DNA from 3 places in the Pseudarthrobacter sp. Hb11 genome. Region 3 is predicted to be linked to each of the others. Evidence: riboswitches for the same ligand, from Rfam matches in the RefSeq annotation. Region 3 holds a riboswitch; each other region holds the start of a gene.
The links. A riboswitch is a leader RNA that binds a small molecule or an ion and turns the genes downstream of it on or off. The one in region 3 is predicted to bind S-adenosylmethionine.

Region 1: it holds a riboswitch for S-adenosylmethionine, as region 3 does, so the genes downstream of both, AC50X7_RS14955 (cobalamin-independent methionine synthase II family protein) here and AC50X7_RS08135 (DUF1737 domain-containing protein) in region 3, are expected to answer to the same signal.
Region 2: it holds a riboswitch for S-adenosylmethionine, as region 3 does, so the genes downstream of both, metX (homoserine O-acetyltransferase MetX) here and AC50X7_RS08135 (DUF1737 domain-containing protein) in region 3, are expected to answer to the same signal.

Annotation. Positions count from the first base shown of each region.
Region 1 is NZ_JBWZCM010000011.1:123,010-127,033, reverse strand. It holds gene AC50X7_RS14965 (adenylosuccinate synthase) at 1-98, opposite strand, end outside; gene AC50X7_RS14960 (M14 family zinc carboxypeptidase) at 363-1,424, opposite strand; SAM riboswitch class I at 1,646-1,750, shown strand; gene AC50X7_RS14955 (cobalamin-independent methionine synthase II family protein) at 1,763-2,968, shown strand; gene AC50X7_RS14950 (uracil-DNA glycosylase family protein) at 3,185-3,817, shown strand; gene AC50X7_RS14945 (DUF3151 domain-containing protein) at 3,972-4,024, opposite strand, start outside.
Region 2 is NZ_JBWZCM010000007.1:85,408-89,431, reverse strand. It holds gene AC50X7_RS11995 (bifunctional o-acetylhomoserine/o-acetylserine sulfhydrylase) at 1-965, shown strand, start outside; SAM riboswitch class IV at 1,061-1,176, shown strand; gene metX (homoserine O-acetyltransferase MetX) at 1,189-2,304, shown strand; gene AC50X7_RS11985 (MFS transporter) at 2,485-3,867, shown strand; gene AC50X7_RS11980 (alcohol dehydrogenase catalytic domain-containing protein) at 3,966-4,024, shown strand, end outside.
Region 3 is NZ_JBWZCM010000003.1:327,908-331,931, reverse strand. It holds gene AC50X7_RS08150 (glutamate--cysteine ligase 2) at 1-626, shown strand, start outside; gene AC50X7_RS08145 (O-succinylhomoserine sulfhydrylase) at 860-2,068, opposite strand; gene AC50X7_RS08140 (rhodanese-like domain-containing protein) at 2,069-2,479, opposite strand; gene AC50X7_RS08135 (DUF1737 domain-containing protein) at 2,476-2,754, opposite strand; SAM riboswitch class IV at 2,768-2,882, opposite strand; gene AC50X7_RS08130 (hypothetical protein) at 3,035-3,289, opposite strand; gene AC50X7_RS08125 (TetR/AcrR family transcriptional regulator C-terminal domain-containing protein) at 3,521-4,024, shown strand, end outside.

The sequences.
Region 1 (4,024 bases), on a different contig from region 3:
GGCTTGACGACGTAGTCAACACGGCCGCCCAGCAGGTCAGTCGCCTTGCCTTTTCCTTCGTCGCCCCATTGGGCTCCTACGATCACAATTGCTGGCATGGGATCCTCCCCCATTCGTTCGGGCTGCCCGGGCCTCCGCCACGATGTGGCAGGCCTGGCGCAGCGCCGTTCATCAGAATGCCCCGAATGGACTGGCCTTCGCTGGTCTGCGGGGCAGCACAGCGACGCAAGAGTTCCGGGGCTCTTACCACCCAAGTTTAGCCGATCAGTTACTTTGTCCACTCGTTGGGCCGCCGCGGCCCTTCTTGCAGGGTAAAGGACCCTGCACGGGTGAAGGACCGCGGCGGACTGTCAGCGGTGATGCTATTCGTCGTCGGCTTCCCCGGCCGGGCGGGAGGTCTGGGTGGCCAGGCTGTCCCAGAAGGAGGTGTCGCCGTCGGCAATTGAACCGTCCGCGATCGCCGCGGCCGTGGCGGTCAGGGTAGTGACCGTCTGCTTGATCAGGTAGCCGTTGCTCCGGAGCCCCAGGGCGTAGCCGTCCAGGTAGTGGTCGGACATGCCGCGCATCTCAAACAGCAACGTGGAAATGCCGTACTCGACGGCGATGCCGTTGCGGCTGATGGTTTCGGCGCTGCCCCCCACATACTTGCCGAGGTGGCCCCAGCCTGTGGAGTCGACGCTGTTGAAAACAACGGCGCCCAACTGCTTGGACTTTTCAACAACGGCGGGATTGGCGTTAGGGGTGGTGGGGTACAGGATGGACCCGGACACAAGTTCGCCGTCACGCTGGCTGCGGGTGCCCTGGTGGTGCAGGTCGATCATGTAGTCGATCTTGTACTTGCGCATCACGTTGTTGTGCAGCGCCTGGGTTTCCGGCTGGATCTTGGCCACATGGTCCCGGTTAAGGTCCACCTCTTCGGCGTTGTACCGGGTCATATTGCGGTCGCCCTTGGCCAGGTAGCCGTCCAGCGGGAAGTTCACGTCCCCCATGGCACCGTCTGCGTTGAGCATGGGCACGATCAGGATGTTCACGCCGTCCAGGACATTCCCGGACTTTCCGGTGCCCAGGTGCTTGACGAATTCCAGCGCACCTTCGGTGGTGAGCTGTTCGTTGCCGTGCTGCTGGGTCAGGTACAGGATGGTGGGCTTGGCCGGATCCGAGATGTACTTGACCAGGTGGATGTCCCGGCCTTTCACGGTCTGCCCGATAACCTCCAGTTCCATGGCGGACTGGCGGGCGTCCTGGTCTTTGAGGAAGGAGACCATCTGGTCATAGGAGGCCAGCTTCGATGTGGTGATCTGGCCGTTGCCATTATAGTTGGGGCCTTCGCCCACAGCGATGGCAGGGGCGGGCGCTGCCACTACGGCCAGAGCCAGGGCTCCCGTAACTGCCAGGGTCCTAAAGGTTGCCAGGGTTTTTTTCACGGTGCGGTACCTCTTTCGAGTGCATAGGTGTGCCAGCCCGCCATGTCCCCCATCGCGGGCTGTGACAAAAGCCAACCAACCTCCGCGAAAGCTGTCAATGGACATAACAGGAATGCACATGCAGTTATTACGTTTCGAAGCGTGGCTTCGGCGCCCTGCCTGTTGCGAAACAAACCGAAGCGAATTTGCTCCCGGGGAGCCATCTGGATTTAGGTGAGAGCGAACCATCCGGAGCGGCCGAGAGACCTGGATCGTTGACGCCGCAGCAACCCCCAAGTGCAGGGACGTCCTGCCTGTGAAGGTGCTACTGCCAGGACCGATGGAAAGGAAATTTCAGCATGACCTTGAACACAGACCATATCCGCGTCACCCACGCAGGCTCCTTGCCCCGCACCGCTGAGCTGATCGCCGCCAATGCCGCACGCGAGGAAAACCCTGCCGACGTCGAGGGCTACAACGAACTCCTCACCGCGTCCGTAGTGGACCTGGTCCAGCGCCAGCAAAGCCTGGGCGTCGATATCCCGAACGACGGCGAGTACGGGCACGCCACGTCCGCTTCCGTGGACTACGGCGCCTGGTGGTCCTACTCCTTTGCCCGGATGGGCGGCCTGGAGCTGGACAATGACGCCAAGTGGGCGGTCGAACCGAAGGAATCCACCCCGGGCCACGTCCAGCTGACGGGCTTCATCCACCGCCGCGACCGGACCATTTTTTCCGAGGCCTACAACGATCCCACCAGCGGCATCTTCACGGGTGCCCCCAAGCCGTTCCCGAAGGTCACCGGCCCGCTCGTCTACACCGGCCAGGACGCCGTCGCCTCCGACATCGCCAACCTGAAGGCCGGGCTGGCGGCCACCGGACTCACGGACGGCTTTGTTGCAGCGCTCTCCCCCGGCAGCGCCTCCCGCATCACGAACGAGTACTACGCCACGGAGGAGGAGTACATCTACGCCTGTGCCGACGCGCTCCGCGAAGAGTACAAGGCCATCATCGACGCCGGCCTGATCCTGCAGATCGATGATCCCTCCATCGCCGAGAACTGGGACCAGATCAGCCCCGAACCCAGCGTCGCGGACTACCTCAAGTTCACGCAGATCCGCGTGGAGGCACTGAACTACGCCCTCCGCGGCCTTCCCGAGGAGCAGGTCCGCTTCCACCTCTGTTGGGGCTCCTGGCACGGCCCGCACACCACGGACCTTCCCCTGGCGGACCTGGTGGAGACGATGCTCCAGATCAATGCCGGCGGTTACTCCTTTGAAGCTGCAAACGTGCGGCACGAACACGAATGGCGGGTCTGGGAGGACACCAAGCTTCCAGAGGGCAAGGTCATCATCCCAGGCGTCGTTTCCCATGCCACCAATGTGGTGGAGCATCCGGATCTGGTGGCCGACCGGATTGTCCGGTTCGCAGAAGTGGTGGGCCGCGAGAACGTCATCGCCTCTACCGACTGCGGCCTCGGCGGCAGGGTCCACCCGCAGATCGCGTTCGCCAAGCTGGAAGCACTGGGCGAGGGCGCACGCCGGGCCACCAAGCGGCTCTGGTAGCCGGAAATCGCGTAACGCCCGAACCCGCCGGTTCCGTGCCCCGCTTGGATCGGGTGCGCGGGACCGGCGTTTCGTTTTGCGGGGCTTGCTAAACTGGTGAAGGCCGACCAGGAATCGGTCCACCCCATTTCAACCATCGCGGATATGTGTGCGCCATCGTGCGCCCATTTTCCGAGGTGGCAGCACCACCAATCCCCGCAGGAGATCCAGCACTACATGACAGCCCTGGCACCCGAATCTTTCCATGAGCAGCTTCTGAGCCGCCGCTACGAACCCAATGTTGCAGCCGTGAACGAACTGTGCGATTCCCTGCAGGAGGCAAAACCCGGCACTGTGGTGCCCTACGTGGACCCCATGCACGACGTCGACGAGTGCCGGATCATCAGCCTGTACTCCAACATCGGCGAGGCCGACCCGTCCGGTTTCATCACCCCCGGGGACCACGACGCTGCCACCCGGATGCTTGGCATCCAGTGGAAGCTGGGGCTGCGTCCGGAGTTCGTAATGCCCTGGAACGTCCACCCCTGGCACATTGCCGGAGAGCCAAACGGGAAGTTCACTCCGGACCAGATCTCCGCCGGCCTCAAGCCGCTGCTCAAGTTCCTGGCACTGGTTCCGCGCGCCTCGGTGATCGTGGCACACGGCACTGAAGCCAACCGCCTGGCCAACCTGCTGCTCAAAACCGAAGTGCCGCTGCTGTGGCGCCGCGGCCTGAAGACCTACAAGGTGCGCTCCCTCAGCGGCCGCGCCTTCGCCGGTTCGCCTGCGCGCCAGGAGGAGTACCTCGAGGACATGCGCATCGCCTACGCCGACGCCATGGCACGGACAGGGCTCCAGAAACCAGTCTGACCCCCAGGCTTCGACAGGCTCAACCAACAGTGGACCCACGCCCGCAGGGTTCCCTGGCCGTGATCCGCGCCGCCGAGGGCCCCGGCCGGGACGACGGCGGCCGGTCACCTTTTCGAAAAAGGTGACCGGCCGCCGTCGACCTTTATCCCGCAGGTCAGCCTTCGATAGCTGCTTTCGCCGCAGGGTCGGAGTCGTTCAGGAACTTCT
Region 2 (4,024 bases), on a different contig from region 3:
CCCTGAAGAAGTTCGGCATATCAGTCACCTTCGTGGCGGACCCGGACAGCCTGGAGCAGTGGCGCGCAGCAGTGCAGCCCAACACCAAGCTCTTCTTCGGCGAGGTGGTATCCAACCCGCGGCAGGACGTCCTGGATATCGAAGGGGTATCCCAGGTCGCGCACGAGGCCGGCGTGCCCCTGATCGTGGACAATACCCTGTCCACCCCGTACCTGATCCGGCCGCTGGAATGGGGCGCGGACATCGTGGTGCACTCGGCCACCAAGTACCTGGGCGGCCATGGTTCAGCCATCGCCGGCGTGATCGTCGATTCCGGAAAGTTTGACTTTGGCAAGGACCCCGCAAAGTTCCCCGGCTTCAACACCCCGGACCCCACCTACAACGGACTCGTCTACGCCCGGGACCTCGGTGCCGAAGGCGCCCTGGGCGCCAATCTCTCGTACATCCTGAAGGCCCGGGTGCAGCTGCTGCGAGACCTTGGCTCCGCAGTGTCGCCCTTCAACGCCTTCCTGATCGCCCAGGGTCTGGAGACGCTGAGCCTTCGCGTGGAACGGCACGTGGCCAACGCCCTGGACGTGGCACAGTGGCTGGAGTCGCGTGACGACGTCGAATCGGTCGCCTATGCCGGGCTGCCCTCCAGCCCCTGGTACGAGCGGGGCCGGAAGTACGGCCCCAAGGGGACCGGCGCCATCGTCTCCTTCAACCTCGCCGGGGGTGCGGAGGCCGGCAAGCGCTTCGTGGACGCCCTGGAGCTGCACTCCCACGTGGCAAACATCGGTGACGTCCGTTCGCTGGTGATCCATCCGGCGTCGACTACCCACAGCCAGCTCTCGCCGGAGCAGCAGGTGGTGGCCGGCGTGACCCCGGGCCTGGTGCGGCTTTCGGTGGGGATCGAGCACATCGATGACATCCTGGCAGATCTCGAAGCCGGCTTCCGGGCGGCCAAGGAGGCAACCGGCGCTTAGAAATACCCAGGGCACCCAACGCGGCACAAGCCGGGGAAGTCACAACCAGTCACACTCTTGGCGGCAGGCAGGGGCTGTTTCGTACACTCGAACCAGGTCATGAGTGCCAGTGACAGCCCCGGCTTGCTGGCCGGCAACCCTCCTTCCGCGGCGGGGTGCCCCGGGTGAAGACCTGGCCTGCCGGTCATTCGACGGCGGGCAAGCGCGTAGAAGAGGTCTTGCCATGACGGTTACCGTCACCCGTACAACTGTCCCTGAACACGGGATTGTCCGCTACGCCTCCATCGGGGGACTGGAGTTGGAAGCCGGCGGATACCTTCCGGACGTCACTCTGGCCTATGAAACCTGGGGCACACTGAACGCGGACGGCAGCAACGCCGTCCTGATCGAACACGCGTTGACAGGCAGCACCCACGTGACCCGGGGCGACACCGAGGAGCCCGGCTGGTGGGAACAGCTCGCGGGGCCTGGTGCGCCGGTAGATACAAACCGTTTTTTCGTGGTGTCGATCAACATTGTGGGCGGCTGCTACGGGTCCACCGGGCCGTCGTCGCCCGCGCCGGACGGGAAGCCTTGGGGTTCACGTTTTCCATTGGTCACCCTGCGGGACAGCACCCTGGCCGAGGCCCGGCTGGCCGACCAGCTCGGGATCGGGAGCTGGTTTGCCGTGCTGGGCGGTTCCATGGGCGGGGCCCGTGCGCTCGAATGGGCGGTCACGTTTCCGGAACGGGTGCAGCGCTGCGCAGTGATCTCGGTAGGCGCCGCGAGTACCGCCGAGCAGATCGCGTTCGCCCAGGCACAGACCCTCGCCATCCGGCAGGACGCCAACTTCAACGGCGGTGACTACTACAACGGACCCGCCCCCGAGCAGGGCCTCGCCCTGGCCCGGCGCATCGCCCACATCACGTACCGCTCCACGCGGGAACTGGACGGACGCTTCGGCCGTGAGCCGCAGGCCCCCGAATCGCCGCTCCAGGGGCAGCAGCTCGCTACCCGCGGGCGGTACCAGGTGGAAAGCTACCTGGACCACCAGGGCACCAAGCTGGTCCAGCGGTTCGATGCGAACAGCTACATCGCCATCACCGAGGCGTTGATGAGCCACGATATTTGCCGGGGACGCGGGTCCCTCGCCCAGACCCTGTCCAGCTCGAGTGCCCGTTTCTTTGTGGCCGCCGTGGACTCGGACCGGCTCTACTTCCCGTCCCAGTCGCGCGAGCTGGCACGGGCGCTTCCCGGCGAGGTGGACGTCCACCTGATTGAGGCGCCCATCGGGCACGATGGCTTCCTTACCGAGATCGGCCAGCTGGGGAACCAGCTGCGGGAGCACCTTTCGGCATAACACCAGGCCTAGATGCCAAAGAATGTGCATTAATGCAGATGCGCTCTGCATCATTCGGCGTTGAGCTGCGCCTTCCGGCAGACCATACTCGTTGGGACCCGGCGGTTCGTGACCAAAACCACACGCACCCGCCATAGCCTGTCCCAGTGGTGTCGATGACGACGCCGAAGGAGTTCACACATGAGTACGGAAAGCTCGGCCGCACGGCGGCCAGAGGAAACCGACGTCAAGGCCTCAGGCCTGAGGAAAGTCGTCACGGCCTCCATGGCCGGCACCGTCGTTGAGTGGTATGAGTTCTTCCTCTATGCCTCCGCCGCCACCCTGGTGTTCGGCAAAATGTTCTTCCCCAATTCAGGGACCGAACTGGATGGCATCATCGCCGCCTTCGTCACCTACGCCGTAGGCTTCGTGGCCCGGCCGATAGGCGGCATCGTCTTCGGCCACTTCGGTGACAAGTTCGGCCGCAAGCAGTTGCTGCAGCTGAGCATCATCCTGGTGGGCGTTTCCACCTTCCTCATGGGGTGCCTGCCCACCTTCGCGCAGATCGGCTACTGGGCTCCGGCCCTCCTGGTATTCCTGCGCTTCGTCCAGGGCTTCGCCGTCGGCGGTGAATGGGGCGGCGCCGTGCTGCTCGTTGCCGAGCACAGCCCGAACAAGTCCCGCGGATTCTGGTCCAGCTGGCCGCAGTCCGCCGTTCCCATGGGTAACCTCCTGGCCACCGGCGTGCTGTTTACCCTGTCGTCCACGCTCTCCCAGGAAGCATTCCTCGGCTGGGGCTGGCGCGTTGCCTTCTGGCTGTCTGCCGTGATCGTGATCGTCGGCTACTACATCCGCACCAAGGTCCAGGACGCCCCGATCTTCATCGAGGCCCGCAAGGAAGTCACCGTTGAGAAGAAGGGCTACGGCGTCGCGGAGGTCTTCCGCCGCTACCCCCGCGGCGTGTTCACCGCCATGGGCCTGCGCTTTGCCGAGAACATCCTGTACTACCTCGTGGTGACGTTCTCCATCACCTACCTGAAGGTCGTTGTCCAGACCGATACCTCCCGCATCCTCCTCCTGCTGCTGGTGGCGCACTTCATCCACTTCTGCGCTGTCCCGCTGGTCGGCAAGATGTCCGACGCCTTCGGCCGCCGGCCGGTCTACATGGTGGGCGCCATCCTCGGCGGAACCTGGGGCTTCTTCGCCTTCCCGATGATGGACACCGCCAACGACCTCATCATCCTGGCCGCCATCACCATCGGCCTGCTGTTCCACGCGCTGATGTACGCCGGGCAGCCGTCGATCATGGCCGAGATGTTCCCCACCCGGATGCGCTACTCGGGCGTTTCCCTGGGCTACCAGGTGACCTCCATCGTCGCCGGTTCGCTGGCCCCGATCATCGCCACCGCACTCCTGAGCAACTTCAAGTCCTCCACCCCCGTGGCGCTGTACCTCCTCGGAGCCTGCATCGTGACCGCAATCTCCGTGTTCTTCCTTAAGGAAACCCGGGGCATCTCCCTCCACGACGTGGACGCGGCCGACGCCAAGGGCACTGCGGACCTGCTCGCGGCCGGCAAGAAATAACCACCCTTCAGCACACACAGCACACCGACTGCCCGGACCCGCGACCACGCAGGCCCGGGCAGTTGGGCGCCGGCACCTTCGACGAAATCAGGATTTCCATGAAAGCAGCGGTCCTCTACTCCACGGTCCCGTCCGGAAGCAGCTACACCGAAACGCA
Region 3 (4,024 bases):
CCGCCGGTATTTACGGAACTTATTCTGCCTATCGCCGGGTGGTTACCCGGCTTTTGGACAGCGGGGTGATGCTGGACGAAGGGATGATCTACTTCGACGCCCGACTGTCCCGGAACCACCCCACTGTGGAGGTCCGCGTTGCCGACGTCTGCCTCCGCGCCGAGGATGCGGCCCTCATTGCCGTTCTCGTCCGGGCGCTTGTGGAAACAGCGGGCCGTGAGTGGCGTGAGGGCGTCGATCCCGCGCCGGTGCCCACCGTACTTTTGCGGATGGCTTCCTGGCAGGCGAGCAGCCAAGGGCTCAGCGGGGAGCTTTTGGACTTCGGTTCCTTCCGGCCGGCCCATGCTGCCGACGTAGTGCGTTCCCTGGTGGACTATCTCGCCCCGGTACTGCAGGAGCAGGGCGAGCTTGCCCTGGCCCGGCAAGGGGTAGAGGACGTTATTGCCCGTGGAACAGGGGCAGCTGAACAGCGCCGCGTCCGGGACAAGGCGTTGGCCGCTTATGCGCCTGAGGACTTGGGCTTTGGTGCAGTGGTCAAGCATGCAATAGACGTGACTATGCGCGGCTCCTTGGATTTCTCGAACGTCGATGAGGTCCCGGATTTGTTGCGGGTCCGCCAGCCCTGATATCTCCGGAGGTGTCTGGGAAGGACTGACGCAACTCATGTCAGCGGACGGAAAGCGACCCGCTCGGGATCCCTTTCTTCGGATGCAGTCCATAGTTCCGCAATCCAACCCGGCCAGTGTGGTGGTTCCCAGTGGTGGTGTTCGGCTTTGTAGTGACGGCCGGTGGGGGAGGTCGATTCTGGGGGTTGGTTCTTGGTTGCCGGGGTTGGTGTGGACGCAGCGCCAGCCAAACTCTAAATCTGCTTCAGTGCCTGTTCGAGGTCGCCAATCAGGTCATCCACGTCCTCCAAGCCAACCGAAAGCCGCACGACGCCGTCGCTCAGGCCAATGGCTGCGCGTCCCTCCGGACCCATGGCACGGTGCGTGGTGGTGGCGGGGTGGGTGATCAGGGACTTTGAGTCGCCAAGGTTATTGGAGATGTCAATGATGCGCAGGCCGTCCAAAAGCGCGAAGGCCGCTTCCTTGCCCGAGCGGCCACCCGTCGTCGCGAGTTCCAGGGTGAGAACGGTGCCGCCGGCACTCATCTGCTTGGCGGCGAGTTCATACTGCGGGTGCGACTTCAGCAGCGGGTACTTTACCCAACTCACGGCAGGCTGCTGCTCCAGCCATTCGGCCAGCTGAAGGGCTGAAGCCGAAGAGTGGTTGACGCGGAGGGCCATCGTCTCAAGGCCTTTGGTGAGCACCCAGGCGTTGAAGGGGGACAACGACGGGCCGGTGTGGCGCATGAGCTGCTTGACCGGCCCGTCAATAAATTCCTTGGTGCCGAGGATGGCGCCGCCCAGCACCCTGCCCTGGCCGTCGATGTGTTTGGTCCCGGAGTAAACAATCACGTCCGCGCCGAACCTTCCGCACCGCTGCAGCAGGGGAGTGGCAAAGACATTGTCGACCACCACCGTGGCACCTGCCGCGTGCGCGAGTTCGCTGACTGCGGCGATGTCCACAATCTCCTGCATCGGGTTGGACGGCGACTCAAAGAAGACGGCGGTGGTGGGCTGGGACAGGGCATCGCGCCACTGCTCCAGGTCCGGACCGTCCACAAACACTGTCTCCACACCCCAGCGCGGCAGGATTTCGTTCAGGATCACAAAGCAGGAACCGAACAGCGAGCGGGCGGCAACCACGCGGTCGCCGGCGGCCAGCAGGGCACCCAGGGCGGTGAAGACGGCGGACATGCCGGACGCCGTCGCGAAGCACGCCTCGGTGCCCTCGAGGAGGCGGAGCCGCTCCTGGAAGGTAGCCACGGAGGGGTTGCCGTAGCGGGAGTACACAAAGCGCTCGTCCTCGCCCGTGAAAGCGCGCTCTGCCGCAGCTGCGGATTCATACACGAACCCTGAGTTCAGGAACACCGCCTCGCTGGTTTCCTGGAAGTTGGTGCGGTCCAGTCCACCACGGACGGACTGGGTGTCGGGGCTCCAGCCGGCGGCGTCTTCGTTAAAGGTCACTTAGTTCTTTCCGAGATTGGTGGGCAGGCCGCGGTTCTTCCAGCCGTTGACGGTGCGTTCGCCGTACCGGTCAGGTTCGCCCTCGAAGCCCTCCAGCACGTTGTAGGAGGTGAAGCCGGCCTGGGTGGCAGCAATGGCGGCCGCGATGGAACGCTGCCCCGAGCGGCACAGGAATACCAGTTCGGCCGAAGCGTCCTCCGGCGCCTGCTGCGTCAGGTGGGTAATGAAGTCCGGATTGGGGATGCCGCCGGGAAACGTCCACTGGATGAACAGCGGATCGTTGTCGGTGGCCTTTGTGTCCGGGATACCGATGTGGGCCCATTCGCCTTCGGTGCGAACATCCACCAGGATGGCGCCCTGCTCCAGCTTGTCCCATGCCTCCTGGGGCGTCAGGTCTCCTGCGTAGGTCATGCGTGGCCCTCGCCGTCGAACTCAAGGTCTTCGCCCGCGGATTCGAGGTCATCCACGGCGGTGGCCACCGCCGCATCGGCGGAAGCGATGGCTGCCGGAAGAACCAGGGCTTGCGCAACAATCACCTTGCCGCCGTTGGACGTCGCGGCAGGGCTGCCGTGAAGCACATAGCCCTCGGCCAGGGCGGTCGAAACCCGTTCACAGAAAGACCTGTCATCCGGCCCGGTAACGAGCCGGTAGGAAAGTTTTTCTTCAAGGGCAGGTGCGTCAGACACGACGGATCTCCTTCTTTCACGCTTGCAACACGATTCGGTCGATATGCCGAGTATTCACCTGAGGCACCCCGCCGCAAAAGGAGGGTTGCCGACCGGCCAGTCAGGGCTTGGCGCCGGTACTCATTACTCCCCAAAAAAGTAACACTTGGCGCGCGGCACCGCATCGCCGCCGTCGTCATGTTCCGTAACTGAGCTGGGCGGCCGCCCAGCTGTTGGAGCAAAGGAAAGGCGTGAAGGGCTGCCCGCTTGGGAGCCCTTCACGCCTCTCTTCTGATGTCGGTTACACGATGCCGGGGCAGCTTGCCAGGATGTAATCGGCGGCGGCCGGACCCTTCATCCGCAGGCCGTTATGGCTCGGGCTGATCCTGTGTTTCATCCCTGCCCAAAAGGCGGCTTCCATTCCGGGTGCCTGCTGGTTGATGAAGCACCAGCTGGTATACAGGCCGTAAAGGCGGTCACCGCTGAGGCTGTGGTCGGACGCTTGGTCGAGGTGGGTGGCTTCCTGGAGAAAAAGGTCGAACTGCGAATGTGCCATGACGGCGTCCCTTCGCTAAGTGCGTGTGTACCGCCGTTCGGCTACAGCAGCGAAATCCTCTATGCCCTGCACGGGGCCATGGAGTGGTGATCGAGACCTTGGGAATCGATGGTGTGGGGCGGTGTCGACCCCCTTACTACAATGTAGACGTTACCCGTAGACTACGTATACAGCAAGCGTTTGGAGATACCTTCCCGAGACGCTTGCCGCCGGCTCCAGAACGGAAAAGTCATGCCCTCCCCGAAAACCTCCGGCCCTGCCAAGGGCCGCGCCCCAAAGGAGCGGCTCAACCGTGATCTGGTGCTCAACAAGGCATTGGAACTGGTGGACGCGGAAGGCCTTGACGCGCTGACCATGCGCCGGCTGGGGCAAGAGCTGGACCGGGATCCGATGAGCCTTTACCGCTACGCAGAGAACCGGGCGGCGTTGCTCGATGGCGTTTCGGAGCTCGTTCTCAACGAACTGCCCATCCACCCGGAGGACCCCGACTGGAAAGCCCAGCTTCGGCACATCGCGCATAACCTTCGGCGGCTCGCGCTCGAACATCCCAACGTGGTGCCGCTGCTGGTGACGAGACCGCTCTCCACTCCGCTCGGTCTGCGCCCGCTGGGCACCCTGCGCCCGCTGGAGCAGATTCTCGCCCTGCTGATTGGCGCCGGATTCAGCCCTGCCGACGCCCTCCACGTCTATAGGGCCTACTACGGGTTCCTCTATGGCCACATTCTGAACGAGCTG